2 regions of the Streptomyces sp. JLBJ103 genome follow, and region 1 is predicted to be linked to the other one. Evidence: riboswitches for the same ligand, from Rfam matches in the RefSeq annotation. Region 1 holds a riboswitch; the other holds the start of a gene.
What was found. Region 1 has a riboswitch for glycine ahead of gcvT (glycine cleavage system aminomethyltransferase GcvT). Riboswitches for the same ligand answer to the same signal wherever they lie in the genome.
Positions count from the first base shown of each region.

Region 1 (10,872 bases):
AGGTCGTTCGGCAGCACCGACACCAGGGAGATGATGAAGAGCAGCTGCGGGAAGGCCAGCAGCATGTCCATCACCCGGCTGATCACCGTGTCCACCCACCCACCGAAATATCCGGCGATGATGCCGAAAACGGTGCCAAGGACCACGGCGACGACCGCCGCGAGGAAGGCCACCAGCAGGGAGATCCGCGCGCCGTAGACCACCCGGCTGAACACATCGCGGCCGTTGGAGGGCTCCACGCCGAAGAGGTAGTCGGAGCTGATACCGCCCCAGCTGCCCTTGGGGGTGCCGAACAGCGGGTCGATCTCATCCTGGTGGAACTCGTTCGGCGGATGGCCGAGCAGACTCACGATCAGCGGCGCGAAGACGGCCACGAACACCAGCAGGATGACCACGGCTCCACCGGCCAGCGCCAGCTTGTCCCGCTTCAGGCGCATCCAGGCGATCTGCCGCAGCGATCTGCCCTCGACCGATGCCTTGACCACATCCGCCGCTACATCGGCAGTCGCGACCGGCTCCGCCTCCGCGCTCGTGCCGTGCAATGGTGCCGTCATCGTGGCTGAGACCCCTCTCGACCGGTGGTGACCGGCCCACGACTCGCCGCTGTGGCGGCTTTGTTCACAACCTGGAGAAAGTCAGGCTCGTGGTACGGGAACCTTTTCTGAAGGGGCCCTACGCGCCGAACCACGCCCCTTGGAGCGGGAGTCTTCATCGCGCTTGTGATCAGCCGCCAGACCCCACGGGCAATGGAAACCTAACCGTGATGTGGCGCACACAGTTCCGGTATACGGACAGTCGTGACGCAAGAGCGCAGCAGTAACGCCGAGCCCACTATGGGGCTTTCGCCGGATAGGGGCGATGTGCACATCCGGGCGTCAGAGGTTCCGCGAACGGCACACGAACGGCCCGTGAATGGCCCGCGGGCGGCACGACGGCAGCTGCTCCGGGGCGGAACCGCCCCGGAGCAGAAGAGTCAAACCTTGGTAAACGAACGGGTCATGAGGGGTTCGTGGGGGCGGGAGGCCCCTCAGTACGCGGGGCGCGGCGGCGGATAGCCGTAGCCGTAGGACGGCGCGGCGGGCGCGGCACCGTAGGCGTCCCGGTCGAAGAAGGGACGGGCGTTGGCCCGCATCCACAGCGCGACCGGATCGTAGACATCCGACAGCGCGACCGTGGAGACCGGCAGCCCGTCCGGCACCGCGCCGACCGACTGCTCCATCATCATCCGCACCGACTGCACCGCCGGGCCGCTGGTGTCGTACAGGTCCAGTCCGATCGCCAGATAGGGCGCGCCGAGCGCGGGCTGCACCCAGGCCCTGCGCAGCGACCGCACCACGGCGGTGCGATGCGCGTTCTGCCCCAACAGGGCGTAGAACTGGGGGATGTCGATGCCGGGCTCGGACACCCGCAGCGGTCCCGCGGGCAGGCGGTCCAGACCTCCGGCGATCCGGCGCAGATCGAGCCAGGGGATACCGACACCGCCGCCGGGCGCATGCGGATTCAGCCACAAGCCGTAGCGGTCGCGGTAGAGGGAGTCGGCGATCAGACGCCCCTCCACCACCTCATGAGCGCGGTTCCAGCCACTGGCGGCCAGCTCCTGCGCGGAGGTCACACACGGGGCGTAACTGAGGCCGGCCACGTCCATGTTGCCGTACTGGGCGTCGGACGCACCGGGCGAACCGTTCCACAGCAGCATCCAGACCTGACCCCCGGCGAGGGCGTGCAGCAGCGCCTCATAGGCGTCGTACCGGCCGGGAGCGACCTGTTGCAGCATCCGCTCGACCTGACCGGCGGCCGCCTCCCACTCCGCGCCCGCGCTCACCTGGGTCCGCCCCTCTCTCGGCTGTGCCCGTACCTCGGCTGTGCCCGTACCTCGGCGGGGCACGTGGGTGCGCCCCGCCTGGTCATCAAACCAGCTTACGGGCCACACCTGGGGGCCCTGGGGATGAGTCAGAGGTCACGGTCGTAGAACGGACGCACCCTCTCCAGCATCCAGTCCGCGACCGGGTCCTGAGCGACGTCCAGCAGAACGAGTTGCACGGTCCAGGGCAGCGGCACCGCGCCGAGCGCCCGCCCGAGCGCGTCCACCGCGAGCGCCTGGCCCTCCGGACCGGGTGTGTCGAGCTCGACGCCGACAAAGAGGGCGGGCGGGTCGCCCTCGACGCTGGCCAGCGCGCGCCGGGCGGTCCGTATCCCCTTGTCCTTGGCGAACTCGATCCCGGCGGCGGCGAGGAAGTCGACCGGTTCGTCCTGCCAGTCCGGTTCGAAGAGCCGCACCCGGCCGCCGGAGGCCGGGCCGTCCAGCTCGCTGCGGCCGGTACGGCACAACTGGGCCACGGCGGCGGGCGGCAGCGGTACGCCCACCGCGCCGCCGGGGTTCACCGCGATGCCCAGCCGGGGCGGCAGTCCGCGGGCGAACTCCACGGCCGGGGCGACGGTGAACGACATATGGCCGCCGACGATCTGGAGGAACTGCTGCTCGGAGCTGAACACCGGGACATACGCGGCGCCTTCGATCTCCATGGTCGGCAGATCGAGGCCGCGGCTGTCCGGGCCCCCGCCGCTGGGCAGCGGAACCCAGAGATGACTGCGGCCGAGCACTTCGACGATGCGGGGTCCGGCCCCGGGGACCTCGACCGAGGCGGCCAACACCTCTTCGAGCTCATTGCCGGGAAACCCGGGTACAGCGCTGTCGGGGAATCCTCCGTGAGCCGGTGGGAAACCGTGCTGCTCCGGGATGCTCATCTCGCTTCAACCGCCATCTCGTCCGACCTGCATCAGCACCCTAACTGCTCGGCGGCGCAAGGCGATGGGCCGCGTCCTCATCTCCACACCACTTCCCCACCTCGGCGCGGTGCGAAGCGCGCGGCGTGCGCTCGGGGCCCGGTCGAGAGCCGCTCACGCTCCGCTCGCGCCCGCTCGCCGGCCGGTCGGTTTCACTCGAAGGAGATGCCGTGCAGCGCGTTGACCGCCGTCCGGTCCAGCAGCACCGCCGAGGCACAGCCCACCGGCGGCCGCCCCGCCGCCACCCCGGCGACCAGCCGCCGCACCGCGCGCCGGTGCCGTCCGAAGGCGTAACCCGACACCCCGCGCCCGCGGGCGGCCTGGCCCTCCAGGGCCAGCTCGGGGTCCACGTCCAGCAGGACCATATGGAGCCGCCGGCCCCGGCGCCGGGTGTCCCAGGCCAGCCAGCGGCGGACCCAGGGCAGCGCGCCGCAGTCGTGCACCACCACGCTGGCGCCCGAGCGCAACGCGCGGTGCAGCCCGGCGTAGTGGGCGCCCCGGACCAGCGGCCGGTAGAGGGCATAGGGCAGCCAGCCCGGCAGCCGCCGCTCCCATGCCTCACGCATGTCCTGGGAGTCGATCCGGACCACCGCGCGGCCGTCGTGGTCCAGCGGGGCGACCGTGCGGTTGATCAGAGTGGTCTTGCCACTGCCCGGCAGCCCGGAGGCGACCAGCACATCGTGGGCCGGATAGCGCAGCTCGGGCACACCCGCGCCGCTCCGGGCGGCCGGCGGCGCACCCGCGGCCGGGTCACCGTACGTATCGGCGCCGCTGCGCAGATCATGCACCACGGCCCTGCGGCCCGGCCGGACCGGCCCGATGGACGGGGCGCGTCCGCGCCGCAGCGGCAGGGGCCCACGTGACGTCGCAAACGTTCCCTGCCCATGCACCGTGATCGTCCTCCCAGGTCGGTCACTGCGGCTCGTACCCGAAGAGTGTCAAGAAAAGGTAATGTCCTCAAGGCACCCACCTCAGGACTGGGGGGTTCCCTTCTCGCCGGTACGTGCGATGATGGCCGCGCAACTCCATACCGGCCGCTTGAATCCGCGCGGGAGAGTCCTTGGTCACACCGGCAGTCGCCGGTCGGCCGGGCGCCGAAGGAGCAAGTCCTCCCTTGAATCTCTCAGGCCCCTATACCGCGCGGGCGAGGCAGATCTGAAAAGCGAGCCGCTGTGCGTGGCTCCACCCAAGGTGCAAGCCGGACCCCGTGCGGGCGTCACGGCGAACCTCTCAGGTTCCGATGACAGATGGGGAGGACGTTCTGCGTCCTCGATGCCTTGCCGCGACCTTGATCTTGGAGCCTGAATCATGACCGACGCCCCGACCGCGCCACGCCGCACCGCGCTGGACGCGCTGCACCGTGCGCTCGGCGCCACCATGACCGACTTCGCCGGCTGGGACATGCCGCTGCGCTACGGGAGCGAGCGCGACGAGCACAACGCCGTACGCACCCGCGCCGGGCTCTTCGACCTCTCCCACATGGGTGAGATCACTCTCACCGGGCCGCAGGCCGGGCAGGCGCTGGACCACGCCCTGGTGGGCCATCTGTCGGCACTCGCCGTGGGCCGCGCCCGCTACACCATGATCTGCGAATCCGAGGGCGGCATCCTCGACGACCTGATCGTCTACCGCCTCGCCGACGAAGAGTTCATGGTGGTGGCCAACGCCTCGAACGCCCAGGTGGTGCTGGACGCCCTGACCGAGCGGGCCTCCGGCTTCGAGGCGACCGTCCGGGACGACCGGGAGGCGTACGCGCTGATCGCGGTCCAGGGTCCGGAGTCCCCGGGGATCCTCAAGAGCCTGACCGACGCCGACCTGGACAACCTCAAGTACTACGCCGGGCTGCCGGGCACCGTCGCGGGCGTCTCCGCGCTGATCGCCCGCACCGGCTACACCGGCGAGGACGGCTTCGAGCTGTTCGTCGCGCCGGAGGACGCCGAGCGGCTGTGGCAGGCGCTGACCGAGGCGGGCGCCCCGGTCGGCCTGGTGCCCTGCGGGCTCTCCTGCCGGGACACCCTGCGGCTGGAGGCGGGGATGCCGCTGTACGGACATGAGCTGACCACCTCCACGACCCCGTTCGACGCCGGTCTCGGCCGGGTGGTGAAGTTCGAGAAGGCCGGTGACTTCGTGGGGCGCGAGGCCCTTCAGGCCGCGGCGCGCCAGGCGGAGAGCGAGCCGCCGCGCACCCTGGTCGGCCTGATCGCTTCGGGCCGCCGGGTGCCGCGCGCCGGATTCCCCGTGGTGGGCCCGGACGGCACGGTGATCGGCGAGGTCACCTCGGGTGCCCCCTCCCCCACGCTCGGCAAGCCGATCGCCATCGCGTACGTCGACGCGGAGCACGCCGCACCCGGCACCGAGGGCGTGGGCGTGGAGATCCGCGGTACCCGGGAGCCGTACGAGGTCGTCGCCCTCCCCTTCTACCGGCGCGAGCGCTGACCGCGCGGGCGCCGCGTCGCCCGGTCCCCGGGGCTTTCGGGCCCTCTGCCGCGCCCACCCGTCCCATCAGCCAAGACCCGTTCCTCAGCATTCCCTCGTATCCAGGAGAATCGGACCATGAGCAACCCCCAGCAGCTGCGCTACAGCAAGGAGCACGAGTGGCTGTCGACCGCCGACGACGGTGTGTCGACGATCGGTATCACCGAGTTCGCGGCCAATCAGCTCGGCGATGTCGTCTATGTCCAGCTTCCGGAGGTGGGCTCCACGGTCGCCGCCGGTGAGAGCTGTGGTGAGCTGGAGTCCACGAAGTCGGTGAGCGACCTGTACGCGCCGGTCACCGGAGAGGTCACCGAGATCAACGAGGATGTGGTGAACGACCCGGCGCTGGTGAACTCCGCCCCCTTCGAGGGCGGCTGGCTGTTCAAGGTGAGGGTGACGGACGAGCCGGACGACCTGCTCTCCGCCGATGACTACACCTCCTTCTGCGAAAACTGACCCTCCTCTCGATCGGGACCCCGATGTCGCTTCTCAACAGCTCCCTTCATGAGCTCGACCCGGATGTCGCCGCCGCCGTCGACGCCGAGCTCCACCGCCAGCAGTCCACCCTGGAGATGATCGCCTCGGAGAACTTCGCTCCGGTCGCGGTCATGGAGGCCCAGGGCTCGGTCCTGACCAACAAGTACGCCGAGGGCTACCCCGGCCGCCGCTACTACGGCGGCTGTGAGCACGTCGATGTCGTCGAGCAGATCGCCATCGACCGGGTGAAGGCGCTCTTCGGCGCCGAGGCGGCCAATGTGCAGCCGCACTCGGGCGCCCAGGCCAACGCGGCCGCCATGTTCGCGCTGCTCTCCCCCGGCGACACCATCCTGGGGCTGAACCTGGCGCACGGCGGCCACCTGACCCACGGGATGAAGATCAACTTCTCCGGCAAGCTCTACAACGTGGTGCCCTACCACGTGGACCCGCAGACCGGCCTGGTCGACATGGACGAGGTCGAGCGGCTGGCCAAGGAGCACCGCCCCAAGCTGGTGATCGCGGGCTGGTCGGCCTACCCGCGCCAGCTGGACTTCCCCGCCTTCCGGCGGATCGCCGACGAGGTCGGCGCCTACCTGATGGTGGACATGGCCCACTTCGCGGGCCTGGTGGCGGCCGGGCTGCACCCCTCGCCCGTGCCGCACGCCCATGTGGTCACCACCACGACCCACAAGACCCTCGGCGGCCCCCGCGGCGGAGTGATCCTCTCGACGCAGGAGCTGGCAAAGAAGATCAACTCGGCGGTCTTCCCCGGTCAGCAGGGCGGCCCGCTGGAGCATGTCATCGCCGCCAAGGCGGTGTCCTTCAAGGTCGCGGCGGGCACGGCCTTCAAGGAGCGCCAGGAGCGCACCCTCGAGGGCTCCCGTATCCTCGCCGAGCGGCTCACCCAGCCCGACGTCACCGAGGTGGGTGTCTCCGTGCTGTCCGGCGGCACCGATGTCCACCTGGTTCTGGTCGACCTGCGCGACTCCGAGCTGGACGGTCAGCAGGCCGAGGACCGGCTGCACGAGGTCGGCATCACGGTCAACCGCAACGCCGTCCCCAACGACCCGCGGCCCCCGATGGTCACCTCGGGTCTGCGGATCGGCACCCCGGCGCTGGCCACCCGCGGCTTCACCGCCGATGACTTCCGTGAGGTCGCCGACGTGATCGCCGAGACCCTCAAGCCGTCGTACGACGCCGAGGCGCTCAAGGCCCGGGTCACGGCGCTGGCCGACAAGCACCCGCTCTACCCGGGACTGGGCAAGTAACAGGACCGGCCGTGGGGGGCGCCGGACCCGGCGCCCCCCGCATCGCACCACCGCACGCCCCCGTGCAGACAAAGGAGTTCAACGGTGGCCATCTCCGTCTTCGATCTGTTCTCGATCGGCATCGGCCCCTCCAGCTCGCATACGGTCGGCCCGATGCGAGCGGCGCGGATGTTCGTCCGCCGTCTGAAGAACGAGGGCCTGCTCGCCCACACCACCTCGGTACGCGCCGAGCTCTTCGGCTCCCTGGGCGCCACCGGCCACGGCCACGGCACCCCGAAGGCGGTGCTGCTCGGCCTCGAGGGCCACTCCCCGCGCACCGTCGACGTGGAGACCGCCGACGACGAGGTGGAGCGCATCCGCACCACCAAGCGGCTGCGGCTGCTGGCCGCCGAGATCGGCCCCGGCCACGAGATCGACTTCGATGAGTCCTCGCAGCTGGTGCTGCACCGCCGCCGCTCGCTGCCGTACCACGCCAACGGCATGACCCTCCAGGCGTACGACGCCGAGGGCGTCCCGCTGCTGGAGAAGACCTACTACTCGGTCGGCGGCGGCTTCGTGGTCGACGAGGACGCGGTCGGCGAGGACCGCATCAAGCTCGACGACACCGTGCTGACCCACCCCTTCCGCACCGGCGACGAACTGCTGCGGCTCTCCCGTGAGACGGGCCTGTCCATCTCCGCGCTGATGATGGAGAACGAGAAGGCCTGGCGCACCGAGGACGAGATCCGCGCCGGCCTGCTGGAGATCTGGAAGGTCATGCAGTCCTGTGTCGCCCGCGGACTGTCCCGCGAGGGCATCCTTCCCGGCGGCCTCAAGGTCCGCCGCCGCGCCGCCAACGCCGCCCGCGCGCTGCGCGCCGAGGGCGACAAGACCACCCACGCCATGGAGTGGGTCACCCTCTACGCGATGGCGGTCAACGAGGAGAACGCGGCCGGCGGCCGTGTGGTCACCGCCCCCACCAATGGCGCGGCGGGCATCATCCCGGCCGTCCTCCACTACTACACCCACTTCGTCCCCGGCGCCGACGAGGAGGGCGTCATCCGCTTCCTCCTCGCCGCGGGCGCGATCGGCATGCTCTTCAAGGAGAACGCCTCCATCTCGGGCGCCGAGGTCGGCTGCCAGGGCGAGGTCGGATCCGCCTGCTCGATGGCCGCCGGCGGCCTGGCCGAGGTCCTCGGCGGCTCCACCGAACAGGTCGAGAACGCCGCCGAGATCGGCATGGAACACAACCTCGGCCTCACCTGCGACCCCGTCGGCGGCCTCGTGCAGATCCCCTGCATCGAGCGCAACGGCATGGCCTCCGTCAAGGCCGTCACCGCCGCCCGCATGGCCCTCCGCGGCGACGGCCGCCACCATGTCTCCCTCGACAAGGTCATCAAGACCATGAAGGAGACCGGCGCCGATATGAAGGTCAAGTACAAGGAGACGGCGCGGGGCGGGCTGGCGGTGAACGTCATCGAGTGCTGAGGGAACAGCGGCGTCCGCGTGGCGAACGCACTGCCCTGCGCGACGAGCAGGAGCTGTCCTTCGTCGTCCCGCGGGGCGAGTACGCACCCGTGGCCCGCACGGTGAAGCTGTCCGACGGCAAGACCATCGACGTCTACCCGCTGCCTACGCTCACCGCGGGCCAGATCGGGCGAAGACTGCTGATGGCGCGAGCGACGGAGGTGGAGCGGAGCGCGATTTCCTCAGGCGTTCGAACGCACAGGGCCAGGCGGGCACCGTATCTCAGGCGACTGGGAACTCTCCCTCACGCACGGCAGCCGTGAATGAATTCCATGCGGGCGAGGAGAAGAGCAGAGCTGGGCCCTCCGGATGCTTGCTGTCCCGGACCGGGACGACACCGACTGCACTGGCTATGCCGGGCGCGAATTCCACGCACTGGCCTTCATTACCGTTGCTGTAGCTGGACTTGACCCATTCAGCACGGGATAGGTCGAACTCAGCGCTCATCGCCCAAACCCCTCACCTGGGAACTCTCCACCGCGCAGGGCAGTCGTGAACGAGCCCCACGCCTCCACTGAGAAGACGAGGGAAGCGCCTGCCGGGTACTTGCTGTCCCGGACCGGGACGGCACCAGCGGCCCTGGCTATGTCGGGGGCGAACTCCACGCATTCTCCTTCATGGCCGTTGCTGTAGCTGGACTTGACCCATTTGACATCGGAAAGGTCGAGGCCGGTCCTCATCGGGTGCACTCCTCCATCACTCTGCGGATCATGGCCAACGAATTATCCGGGTGGAGAGCCGCTGCCCGTAACCTGTCGTACGTAGCCGCCGCGTATTCCACTTCCGCCAGGGAGTCGACCACCCGGCCCCCCATCGCCGTGTCTTCGTACACTACGCCGGGTCCCTCACTAAACGTCAGGAGAGTGAAGCTCTCTCCGGCAGGTAGTGCTCCCACTCCGAACGGTAAGACCTGAACAGCCACGTTTGGGGAGTCCGCTTGGGCCAGAATATGCGCAAGCTGTGCATACATGACCTCAGGCCCGCCTACGTTGATCCGTAAGCAAGCCTCGTTCAGGACGCACCACAGAAGCGGAGGGGTCTCCTTCTCCATCACCTCACGCCGCCGGAGCCGTCGTTCCACCTTGGCGTCGATCTTTTCCGCTCCGTCCCGTGGATGAGTAGCCCGAAAGACAGCGCGAGCATAATCAGCCGTCTGCAAAAGGCCCGGTAACGCGAGCCACCGAATAGTTCGAGACACCCGTAGCCTGCCGCTCCAACTGCACATACGGCACGAACCAGTCCGGGTAGCCGTGCTGGCTGGCCCTCTGCCGGAGGCGGGCGAACGTACCCGGCGTACCGAAGACCTGATCGCAGGCGTCGGCGAACTCGCGACTCGCCAGCCGCTCCCCCGCCTCCACCTTGGCCACGTACTGCTGCCCGTAGTTGGCCTTCAGGCCCAGCTCCCGCTGGCTCAGCTCCGCCCGTAACCGCCAGGTCCGCACCTCCGCTCCGAGGAACGCCGCCCCAGTGGAGGGTTCCTGGCCTCCGTTCGCCCCACTCATTCGCTGTTCTCCCCTCACCCCAAGCCTCCTGGTGTGCCCAACCCCCTGTTGCGCACCGCCCCTCAACGCAACGCTGGCAGTACACACAGTGATTAAAGCCCGCAAGGCAGATCCAGGTCAGGAAGAACCCCCCATGGTGTTTCCCTCCGAACACGTCATCGAATCCAGGCAGATCACGGAAGCGACCACCACACCTGTTCACCACCTCGGTCACGTCTCGGACCGGGTCACCCGCGAGATACAGGAAGTGGCGCGCCGACGTGGATGGGACACAACGGCCCCGACCGAGCCGCCGACAGCAAGCACCCCGCACGTCCTCTTCTGCGGAGCACGCTCCGAAGACCTCGCACGACGCGCACGACGACTCCCCAACCGCCTCACCGCCAGCACCACATCTCCCTACCCACCGGAGCGTGAGCGTTGAACGACACCTGCCCCATCTGTCGCCACTACGCCGCGCTGCGCGAACGGGCCAGCAGGCCAGGGACTACAGCAAGGCCACCGACTACGAGGTACTGCGGCGCCGCCACCCCTCCCACACCGTGCACATCCCCCAGCAGCCCGAAGGACGCACCGCATGAAGCACCAGCTCCACCGCTCACAATGCCCGCGCCCCGATCACAGCGTGCCCGCCCCCGGCCAGACGGCGTACGACCCGGCCACCGGCCGTACCGGCGTGGTGCAGGCTGTCCACCCCGCCACTGAATTGCTTTTCGCCCACTGGGTGACCGGCAACCTCGTCGCCTTCCTCCGCCCGGAGCGCGGCGGCATCGAGTGGACGGCCGACGCCGAGGCCATCCGTTTCCCGGGGGTGGCTGAACCCGGGCCCGAATAACGGTTCGAGGGTGGCCGGTTGCGGC
Region 1 covers NZ_CM177089.1:2,292,409-2,303,280, forward strand. The annotation lists gene AC4BEG_RS09790 (ABC transporter permease) at 1-554, opposite strand, end outside; gene AC4BEG_RS09795 (enhanced serine sensitivity protein SseB C-terminal domain-containing protein) at 1,028-1,822, opposite strand; gene AC4BEG_RS09800 (enhanced serine sensitivity protein SseB) at 1,951-2,745, opposite strand; gene AC4BEG_RS09805 (AAA family ATPase) at 2,937-3,674, opposite strand; glycine riboswitch at 3,824-3,933, shown strand; glycine riboswitch at 3,934-4,041, shown strand; gene gcvT (glycine cleavage system aminomethyltransferase GcvT) at 4,093-5,220, shown strand; gene gcvH (glycine cleavage system protein GcvH) at 5,338-5,715, shown strand; gene glyA (serine hydroxymethyltransferase) at 5,739-7,004, shown strand; gene AC4BEG_RS09825 (L-serine ammonia-lyase) at 7,089-8,471, shown strand; gene AC4BEG_RS09830 (DUF397 domain-containing protein) at 8,733-8,957, opposite strand; gene AC4BEG_RS09835 (DUF397 domain-containing protein) at 8,954-9,190, opposite strand; gene AC4BEG_RS09840 (DUF5753 domain-containing protein) at 9,187-9,735, opposite strand; gene AC4BEG_RS09845 (helix-turn-helix domain-containing protein) at 9,656-10,012, opposite strand; gene AC4BEG_RS09850 (hypothetical protein) at 10,426-10,593, shown strand; gene AC4BEG_RS09855 (hypothetical protein) at 10,590-10,847, shown strand.

Region 2 (10,872 bases), 1.4 Mb from region 1:
GGCAGTCCGAGCGGCCGGACAGACCGGACCGGTCGGCCAGGTCCGCGGCCGGACGCCCCCTGCCGCTGGAGCAGCCGCGCGGTGAGCGCGGAGCCGCCGAGTCCGGTGGAGCTCAGCGGCCTCACCCCCGGCCCGCCGACGGAGCCAAGCCGTCCGTTAGCAAGCCGTCCGGAAGCAAGCCGTTTGGCGCTCGGCCCTCCGGACCGGAGCGTGCCGGAGGCGGGGCTTCGGCCGCCGAGCCCGGAGGAAGGCCGCAGAAGGGTTCCCACGACGCCGCGGGGCCCGCGCCGGAGGGCCAGGACGGTACGGTCGAGGACGCGGCCGAGAAGCCGCTCACCGGCCGTCAGCGTCTGGTGAAGGGCCTGTGGCCGCCGCGGATGACCCGTGCCCAGCTGATCGTCGCCTTGTTGCTGTTCGGCCTCGGCCTCGGTCTGGCCATCCAGGTGCGCTCGACCAACGAGAACAGCGTGCTGCGCGGCGCCCGCCAGGAGGACCTGGTACGGATCCTGGACGAGCTGGACGACCGGACCCAGCGGCTCCAGGACGAGAAGCGCCGTCTCGAGGGCCAGCGGACCGAGCTGGAGAACAGCTCGGACCGGGCCGAGGAGGCCCGTAAGCAGACGCTCCAGAAGGAGCAGCAGCTCGGGGTGCTCGCCGGTACGGTCGGGGCGCAGGGGCCCGGTATCACGATGAAGATCAGCGACTCGCGGGGCGCTGTGGAGGCCGACATGCTGTTGGACACCGTCCAGGAGCTGCGGGCGGCGGGCGCCGAGGCGATCCAGATCGGCAAGGTGCGGGTGGTCGCCAATACCTACTTCGCCGACGCCGGCGGAGGGGTCGAGATCGACGGACGCAGGGTGACGCGCCCGTACGTCGTCAAGGTGATCGGCAAGCCGGAGGATCTGGAGCCGGCGCTCAACATTCCGGGCGGTGTGGTGCAGAGTCTGGAGAAGGAGCAGGCCACTGTGTCCATCGTGCGGGAGAAGAAGATCGTTGTGGATGCCTTGCGGTCCACGAAGCGGCCTGACTACGCTCGGTCGTCATCACGGTGAGGCGGTTCGAAATGAGGGTCTCTCGGGGAGACCATATGGACGCGGGGGGTCAACGCACCGGAAGAGTCCCGCGTGATGGAAACTGTCTGGTGGTCACGGACGTTGTGAGGATGTCCGGACCGTCCGGTGTGTGCATCGAGGGTTTGTCCTGCCCCACGGGCGGGTCTGTTTCAGTCAAGGGGAATCGCCCGTGAAGTTGTTCGGGAAGTTGTTCGGGAAGAGTGCACGCCAGGACGGCGGCAGCAGCACCGCTCGCCACCGTGCCCCGCGTGCCGCGGAAGAGAGTGGAGGGGGGAGCGAGGAGCGCCCGCTGTTCCGGGATCAGGTCGGTGGTGCGCAGGGTGGCGACATTTCGGGTGGTCGGGGCGCGTCTTCTGTTGACCCCTCGGCGGCCGGACGCATAGGTTTCGAAGAACCATCGACCTCGAGTGGTGGAGGGTTCGGCTTGCCTGTTTGTACGAGGTGCGGGCATCGGAATGCCGAGGCCAGCCGGTTCTGCTCGAACTGCGGCGCGCCGCTGCGGGGCGGTGCGCCCTCCGAGCGCGCCTCCGAGACCACCTCTACCATTTCGATCTCCGGCCTCGAGGCGTATGACTCGGAGGTCACCGGGCAGACGCAGCTGCCCTCGCTCAGCCCCGAGGCCCAGGCCGCCGTCGAGGCGCTGCCCCTGGGATCGGCGCTGCTGGTGGTCCGCCGCGGGCCCAATTCCGGCAGCCGGTTCCTGCTGGACAGCGATGTGACCACGGCCGGCCGTCACCCGCAGAGCGACATCTTCCTGGATGACGTCACGGTCTCCCGCCGCCATGTGGAGTTCCGGCGCGGCCAGGACGGCAGCTTCACCGTCGTGGATGTCGGCAGCCTCAACGGGACGTATGTCAACCGCGAGCAGATCGATGCGCCGGTGGTCCTGACCAGCGGCGACGAGGTGCAGATCGGGAAGTACCGGCTGGTCTTCTACCCGAGCCAGCGGGGCGTCGGCATCTGACCCGTCAGGGGAGGTCCATGCTTCAGACACCGTCGGGCGGTGCCGATACCGGCACCGCCTCCGCGGGCAGCCGGACGATGAGCATCGGCACCGTGCTGAATCTGCTGCGTGAGGAGTTCCCCGAGGTCACCCTCTCCAAGATCCGCTTCTTGGAGGCGGAGGGGTTGGTGGAGCCGCGGCGCACCCCGTCCGGCTACCGCAAATTCAGCCAGGGGGATGTGGAGCGGCTGGCTCTGATCCTCCGGATGCAGCGGGACCACTATCTGCCGCTCAAGGTCATCCGGGAGCATCTGGAGGCCCTGGAGCGCGGTGAGCGGCCGCAGCTGCCCGGCCCGCAGGGGGAGCGGCAGCGTGAGCTGCTGGACCCCTCCGCCGAGGCCCCCCAGGACGGCCCCACGGCCGCCCGGGTGGGCCGTGTCGAGCTGCTGGCGGCGGCCGAGGTCAGCGAGGCGGAGCTGGCCGAATGGGAGTCGTACGGGCTGATCGCGGCGGCCAGGGACGGCGGATATGACAGCGAGGCCGTCACCGTGGCCCGGCTCATCGCCGAGCTGGGCCGTTTCGGTCTGGAGCCACGTCATCTGCGGATCATGAAAGCGTCCGCCGAGCGGGAGGCCGGGCTGGTCGAGCAGGTGGTCGCGCCGCTGCGATTGCATCGAAATCCGCAGACCAGGGCCCATGCGGAGGCCAGTGCGCGGGAGCTGGCCAGCCTCTCCGTACGGCTTCACGCGGCCCTGGTGCAGACGGCTCTGCGGGCCCAGGCGCACTGAGCGGCCGGGCCCCGACTATCCAAACCGGCCGCGCACGTCCTAGGGTTGCTGTGTGAACGAGCTCGACGTCGTGGGTGTCCGGGTGGAAATGCCCTCCAACCAACCGATCGTGCTCCTGCGCGAGGTGGGAGGCGACCGCTACCTCCCGATCTGGATCGGACCAGGGGAGGCGACGGCCATTGCCTTCGCCCAGCAGGGCATGGCACCGGCGCGCCCGCTGACCCACGACCTCTTCAAGGACGTGCTGGAGGCGGTCGGCCAGCAGCTCACCGAGGTCCGGATCACGGATCTGCGCGAGGGGGTCTTCTACGCGGAGCTGGTGTTCGCCAGCGGTGTCGAGGTCAGCGCACGGCCCTCCGACGCCATAGCGCTCGCCCTGCGTACCGGGACGCCGATCTACGGCAGCGACGGCGTGCTGGACGACGCCGGAATCGCGATCCCGGACGAGCAGGAGGACGAGGTGGAGAAGTTCCGCGAATTCCTCGACCAGATCTCGCCGGAGGACTTCGGCACCAGCAGCCAGTGACCAGTGGCCAGTAACCGACGGTCGGCAGCGGCCATCGGTGAAGTCTGCCCGTCCTCGCTAGAGCATTCGAGTAGCCTTTCCCGGAAGAGGGACACGGGAAACCACCCTTAGGGTGATTATCACTCGGCGTGGCGAGTGTGGCGATCGTTGACGCACCCCGGGTGACTGCCTACCTTCAAGATGGCAGGTCGAGGACGGAGGTCGGCGTGAGAATCACCGGCGACGGCACGGCGGCCGGCGGTCCGTTTGCGCTCCAGGGGGGCGCACCGGCCGAACCGGCACTCAAGGCTCGGGTCACGGCACAGATCGCGCCGCCGGGCGCGGAGCCCGCCACAGGGGGGACGGAGCGGATCGGATACCGCGGACCGACAGCGTGCGCGGCCGCGGGCATCACCTACCGCCAGCTGGACTACTGGGCCCGTACCGGTCTGGTGGAGCCCAGCGTACGGCCCGCCTACGGCTCGGGGAGCCAGCGGCTGTACAGCTTCCGGGACGTTGTCGTCCTGAAGATCGTCAAGCGGCTGCTGGACACCGGTGTGTCCTTGCAGAACATCCGGGCCGCCGTCCAGCATCTGCGCGCCCGCGGGCTGGACGACCTCGCCCAGATGACCCTGATGAGTGACGGCGCCACCGTCTACGAATGCACCTCGCCGGATGAGGTCGTCGACCTCCTCCAGGGCGGCCAGGGCGTTTTCGGGATCGCCGTGGGCGTGGTGTGGCGGGATGTCGAGAGCGCGCTGTCCCAGCTGCACGGCGAGCGGGTGGACACCGGCGAGACGCTGATCGGCCAGAACCCCGCCGACGAGCTCGCCCGGCGCCGCAACAGGGCGGGCTGACCGCCCGGGGCTCCCCGCGCCCGGCGAGTGAGCCGAAGGGGCTTTGGCGTCGGCGGCGGACCGAGCGGTAAGGGAATGTCAGTGGCGTGCGGCAGCATCGGTAGATGTGAGGGGTGCGCCGACGATTCTGCATCTGGACATGGACGCCTTCTTCGCCGCGGCGGAGCAGGCGGCCAAGCCCAGCCTGCGCGGGAAGCCGGTGATCGTGGGCGGCCTCGGCCCGCGGGGCGTGGTCGCCACCGCGTCCTACGAGGCGCGGGTGTTCGGGGTGCATTCGGCGATGGCGATGGCGCAGGCCCGTCGGCTGTGTCCGAACGCCGCGTACCTCACCCCCCGCTTCGCCTTGTACCGCCAGGTCAGCGAAGCCGTGATGGCGCTGCTGCACACCCTGTCGCCGCTGGTGGAGCCGCTCAGTCTGGACGAGGCGTTCGTGGACCTGGAGGCGGGCGGCACCGAGCCCGCCGTCGGCGCGGCGCGGGCGGTGGGGGAGCGCCTGCGGGCCGATATCCGGGCGGTGACCGGGCTGACCGGCTCGGTGGGTCTGGCCGGGTCCAAGATGCTCGCCAAGATCGCCTCGGAGCAGGCCAAGCCCGACGGTCTGGTGGTCATCGAGCCCGGTACGGAGCGGGACCTGCTCGGTCCGATGCCGGTGCGCACGCTTCCGGGCGTCGGCCCGGCCACCGCCGAGGCGCTGCGCCGCGCCGGGATCCACACCGTGGCGGAGACCCGGGAGGCGGGCGAGGCGGAGCTGGTGCGGCTGCTGGGCCGGGCCCATGGGGCGTCGCTGTATCTGATGGCCTGCGGGCGGGACGAGCGTCCGGTGGTCGCCGAGCGTGACACCAAATCCGTGTCGGTGGAGGACACCTTCGACGTCGATCTGACCGACCGCACCCGGGTGCAGCTGGAGGTCGCGCGGCTCGCCGACCGCTGTGTGGGGCGGCTGCGCGCGGCGGGCCACTCGGGGCGCACGATCGTGCTCAAGGTCCGGCGGTACGACTTCTCGACGATGACCCGCTCGGAGACCCTGCGGGGGCCCACGGACGACCCCGCGGTGGTGCGGGAGGCGGCGGCCCGGCTGTTGGAGGGCGTGGACACCACGGCGGGTGTGCGGCTGCTGGGAGTGGGTGTGAGCGGCCTGGCGGACTTCACCCAGGAGGATCTGTTCGCCCAGGCCGCGCAGGCCGCTCACGAGGCGCTGGAGGACGCGCAGGCGGCGGGCGGTGAGGCATCCGAGCCCGCGGGGCCGGGCGCGGAGGAGGCCGCCGAGCCCACCGGGGCACCGCGGCGCTGGCTGCCGGGGCTGGATGTGCGGCACAGCGAGTTCGGCGCGGGCTGGGTGCAGGGCAGCGGGGTGGGCCGGGTGACGGTGCGTTTTGAGACACCCTGGTCGGCGGAGCCGGGCCGGGTGCGTACGTTCTCCGTGGACGACCCCGCGCTGGAGCCGGGTGAGCCGCTGCCGCTGCTGGCGCCCGCGGAGAAGCCGGAGTCGGGTCCCGGCCCGCACGACGGTCCTGGCACCGCCACGGCCCCGGGCCAGGGCTCCGGCCACGGTCAGCCGGTGACGTCCAGTCCGTAGTGGTGGTAGAGCTGGAGCTCCTGCTCGGGCGAGAGATGGCGGCCGACCCCTAAGTCCGGGGCGCCCTTGATCAGCGCCCGGTCGTAGGGCACCCGCAGGGTGTCGCCGACAACCTCGCTCGGTTCCAGGGGTACGAACACATCCCGGCTGAACAGTCCGGTGCGTACCGCCGCCCACTCGGGTTCGCCGGTCGCGTCGTCGAGATAGACCTCGTCCACGGTGCCGATCTTGGCGCCCTCGCGGTCGAATGCCTTGCGGCCGATCAGGGTCCGCGGGTCGATATCGGTCTGCACGCTCTCTCCCACAGGTGGCAATTGTCCAGTGATAACTACAAAAAGCCACATCGCCGCGCGCGGCCACTCGAGCGGTCGGCGCCCCCACCATGCGACAGATGCGCTGGTACGCTGGCTGTGGCTGTAGACCCCGTGCGGGAGAGTTCTCCGTCGATTTCTGTCGGAGGCGCCGAAGGAGCAAATCCTCCCCGGAATCTCTCAGGCACACGTACCGTGCGGGTGAGGTCACTCTGGAAAGCAGGGTGGGCCGCGGGCGGGCGTCGCTCCGAACCCCTCCTCACCGACGGTGAAAGCCGGTCGCATGCGGGCCGGTGAAGCTCTCAGGTTGATGACAGAGGGGGAGGCCGTCCGGGCACCCGCGCCGTGGTGCCCCTCGTCGGTCGTACAGACCAGGAGGCCCCCGCAGATGACCGCCAACCACATCACGCTCTCCGAACTGGAGCGCGGTACGCCGTTCGAGCAGCGCCACATCGGTCCCGACAGCGAGGCACAGGCCAAGATGCTCGCGCAGGTCGGCTTCGGCTCGCTCGACGAGCTGACCGAGACAGCCGTACCGGATGTCATCAAGAGCACCGAGGCGCTGGACCTGCCCCCGGCCCGCAGCGAGGCGGAGGTGCTCGCCGAACTGCGCGGTCTGGCCGACCGCAACCAGGTGCTGCCGTCCATGATCGGCCTTGGCTACTACGGCACCTTCACCCCGCCGGTGATCCTGCGCAATGTGATGGAGAACCCGGCCTGGTACACCGCCTACACGCCGTACCAGCCGGAGATCTCCCAGGGCCGTCTGGAGGCTCTGCTCAACTTCCAGACCGTCGTCTCCGACCTGACCGGGCTGCCCACCTCCGGTTCCTCGCTGCTCGACGAGGGCACCGCCGCCGCCGAGGCGATGGCGCTCTCGCGCCGGGTCGGCAAGGTCAAGGAGGGCGTCTTTCTGATCGACGCCGACTGTCTGCCGCAGACCGTCGCGGTCATCCAGACCCGGGCCGAGCCCACCGGCGTCGAGATCGTCGTCGCCGATCTGTCTCAGGGCATCCCGGACGAGATCGCCGAGCGCGGTGTCTTCGGTGTGCTGCTCCAGTACCCGGGCGCCTCCGGTGAGGTGCGCGACCCCCGTCCGGTCATCGAGCGGGCGCATGAACTCGGCGCGATCGTCACTGTCGCCACCGATCTGCTCGCGCTCACCCTGCTCACCTCGCCCGGTGAGCTGGGCGCGGACATCGCGGTCGGCAGCAGCCAGCGCTTCGGTGTGCCGATGGGCTTCGGCGGCCCGCACGCCGGATTCATGGCCGTCCGGGACGCCTTCGCCCGCAGCCTGCCGGGCCGGCTCGTGGGTGTCTCGGTCGACGCCGACGGCGACAAGGCGTACCGGCTGGCCCTCCAGACGCGTGAGCAGCACATCCGCCGGGAGAAGGCCACCAGCAACATCTGCACCGCCCAGGTCCTGCTGGCCGTGATGGCCGGGATGTACGCGGTCTACCACGGCCCGGACGGGCTCGCGGCCATCGCCCGGCGTACCCACCGCTACGCCACCGTCCTCGCCGAGGGGCTGCGGGCGGGCGGTGTCGAGATCGTGCACGGCGCCTACTTCGACACCCTCACCGCGCGGGTGCCCGGCCGTGCCGCCGATGTGGTCGCCGCCGCCCGCGAGGCCGGGGTCAATCTGCGGCTGACCGACGCCGACCACGTCGGCATCGCCTGTGACGAGACCACCGGGCGCGCCCAGCTCGCCGCCGTCTGGTCCGCCTTCGGCGTCGACGGTGGCAGCGGCGAGGGCACCGCGATCCCCACGGTCGACGAGCTGGACGCCGCCGCGGGTGAGGCGCTGCCCCAGGAGCTGCTGCGCGACGACACCTATCTGACCCACCCGGTCTTCCACCAGCACCGCTCCGAGACCGCGATGCTGCGCTATCTGCGCCGGCTGTCCGACCGGGACTACGCCCTGGACCGGGGCATGATCCCGCTCGGCTCCTGCACCATGAAGCTCAACGCCACGACCGAGATGGAGCCGGTCACCTGGCCCGAGTTCGGTGCCCTGCACCCGTTCGCGCCCGCCGAGCAGGCCCACGGCTATCTGACGCTCATCCGCGAGCTGGAGGAACGGCTGGCCGCCGTCACCGGCTACGACAAGGTCTCCCTCCAGCCCAACGCCGGTTCACAGGGCGAGCTGTCCGGGCTGCTGGCAGTACGCGCCTACCACCGGGCCAACGGCGACACCCAGCGCACCGTCTGCCTGATCCCGTCCTCCGCGCACGGCACCAACGCGGCCAGCGCCGTGATGGCGGGCATGAAGGTCGTCGTGGTGAAGACCGGCGAGGACGGCGAGGTGGACACCGACGACCTGCGCGCCAAGATCGAGAAGTATGGCGACCAGCTGGCCGTCCTGATGGTCACCTACCCCTCCACCCATGGGGTGTTCGAGGAGCACATCACCGAGATCTGCGCCGCCGTGCACGACGCGGGCGGCCAGGTCTACGTGGACGGCGCGAACCTCAACGCGCTGGTCGGGCTCGCCGAGCCGGGCCGGTTCGGCGGCGATGTCTCCCACCTCAACCTGCACAAGACCTTCTGCATCCCGCACGGCGGCGGCGGACCGGGCGTCGGCCCGGTCGCGGTGCGCGAGCACCTGGCCCCCTACCTCCCCAACCACCCGTTGCAGCCCGCCGCGGGCCCGGCCACCGGCGTCGGCCCGGTCTCGGCCGCGCCGTGGGGCTCCGCGGGCATCCTGCCGATCTCCTGGGCGTACGTCCGGCTGATGGGCGCCGAGGGGCTGCGCCGCGCCACCCAGGTCGCGGTGCTGGGCGCCAACTACATCGCCAAGCGCCTGGAGCCGCACTACCCGGTGCTCTACACCGGCCCCGGCGGTCTGGTGGCCCACGAGTGCATCGTCGATCTGCGCCCGCTCACCAAGGCGACCGGGGTGACCGTCGACGACGTGGCCAAGCGGCTGATCGACTACGGCTTCCACGCGCCGACGATGTCGTTCCCGGTGGCCGGGACGCTGATGATCGAGCCGACGGAGAGCGAGGACCTGGCGGAGCTGGACCGCTTCTGCGAGGCGATGATCGCGATCCGCGCGGAGATCGAGAAGGTCGCCTCGGGCGCCTGGGCCAAGGAGGACAACCCGCTGCGGAACGCACCGCACACCGCGGCCTCGCTCGGCGGGGAGTGGGACCACCCGTACACCCGGGAGGAAGCCGTCTTCCCGGCCGGGGTCTCGGCGGCCGACAAGTACTGGCCGCCGGTGCGGCGGATCGACGGGGCCTACGGGGACCGCAACCTCGTCTGCTCCTGCCCGCCGCTGGAGTCCTACGAGGGCTAGGCAGCGGGCTGGACATGCGAACGGGGTGCCGTCAGGCACCCCGGGGATGTGGGGCCGGTTCGGCGAAGGCGCCGGGCCGGCCCCAGTCTGTCTCCGCCCTTCCGGCCGCGGGGGCCCGAACGGCGGTGGGACAGGGCCTAGGCGGCGGTCACGATGTGCTCGGAACCCCGCGGTCGGCACGGGGCGATGACCCGCCCGTCCGGCAGCAGCTCACCGGTGTCCTCGAAGAGCAGGACGCCGTTGCACAGCAGGCTCCAGCCCTGCTCGGGGTGGTGCGCCACGAGATGGGCGGCCTCCCGGTCGGCGGAGTCGGCTGACGGGCAAGGTGGTTGATGCTGGCACATGGCAGGGATCTTTCGCTGCGGTGTGGTGAAGGTGCTGCGGTTCTTCGCGGCTTTCATGGCCGCCCCCCGTGGTGAGTTGGTCGGTTGCTCCCAGTGTTGCCCTACGGGCGGGATTCCGCAGGGATTTCGCGGTACCGGTCTCGCTAGATAATGACGCATCACCCGTCCGGACGGTTCATCGCGGCGGGACTGTTACCAGGACGCAGCGGAGCGCCCTGTGACCCGGTGGTCACAGGGCGCTCCGCTCCTGGTGAAGGCGCTGGTCAGGCGGGTGAGCCCAAGAGTGGTGCCGGGGTCAGCCGCAGGGTGAGCACCGGCAGCAGATCCGCCGCGCGGTGCGCCCGGTGGGCCGCGATCCCGGGCGGGGCCGGGGCCAGTGGCACCAGCAGATCGCCCGCGCCCAGACTGCCGTCGACCGCGTCCGCCGCGGGGTTCTCGTGCAGCCACAGCGTCACCATGTACATCTCCGGGATCGACAGCAGCCGCGGCTGGTACGCCGCGGGCAGCGACTGCGCCTCGCGCAGGGCCAGTTCGGCCGACGCTACGTACGGCCCCTCGGAGAAGTGCGAGAACGCCCAGCCGTCGGCGGTGAGCCGCGCCTCCGCGGCGGCCACCGTACGGCCCTCGTCGTGGAGTACGAAGCGCCATCCGTGGAGCCGGGTCCGCGGCGATCCGGCGGGTGTGTTGATGGTGTCCAGGACATGGACGGGCAGCGGGAGTTCGGGTTCGAAGGGGCCCGTGAGGGCGGTGAGTCCCGGGGTGCGGACCTCATGGACGGCGGTGGGGGAACCGAGGGCCGTGAGGACGCTGCGCAGGGCGGGCGCGGGTGCCGGGGGCGCGTGCAGCGGCATGGTGGGTGGCCTCTCACTCAGGAGACACGGTGAAGCGGCAGCAAAGCCGAGGGTCGACAACGCTGTCGGTGTGCGAGGGTCATACGCGGGTCAGAGGGGGCCGGGACAATCTGTCCGGGCGTTATCTCTCCGCCTCGTTAACCGAGTTTATACGTACTGTGTTCCCGGCATGTTTCCGCTAGCTGTGCGCGGTATTGCCGACAAGAGGTATTCAGGACCGCGCAGGCGTGGGGATTTTCCCCGATTCTGTGCCAGATGCACGGATATGACCTGGCTTTTTGTCGTCATCGCGGTAGGCTGGATCTCGCCGGTGCATTTCCCGG
Region 2 covers NZ_CM177089.1:865,303-876,174, reverse strand. The annotation lists gene AC4BEG_RS03565 (DUF881 domain-containing protein) at 60-1,052, shown strand; gene AC4BEG_RS03560 (FHA domain-containing protein) at 1,183-2,037, shown strand; gene ftsR (transcriptional regulator FtsR) at 2,055-2,804, shown strand; gene AC4BEG_RS03550 (bifunctional nuclease family protein) at 2,857-3,330, shown strand; gene AC4BEG_RS03545 (MerR family transcriptional regulator) at 3,537-4,166, shown strand; gene AC4BEG_RS03540 (DNA polymerase IV) at 4,273-5,742, shown strand; gene AC4BEG_RS03535 (PRC-barrel domain-containing protein) at 5,718-6,047, opposite strand; glycine riboswitch at 6,161-6,259, shown strand; gene gcvP (aminomethyl-transferring glycine dehydrogenase) at 6,442-9,354, shown strand; gene AC4BEG_RS03525 (DUF5999 family protein) at 9,492-9,698, opposite strand; gene AC4BEG_RS03520 (hypothetical protein) at 9,962-10,549, opposite strand.
Region 2: another riboswitch for glycine. It lies ahead of gcvP (aminomethyl-transferring glycine dehydrogenase); the one in region 1 lies ahead of gcvT (glycine cleavage system aminomethyltransferase GcvT).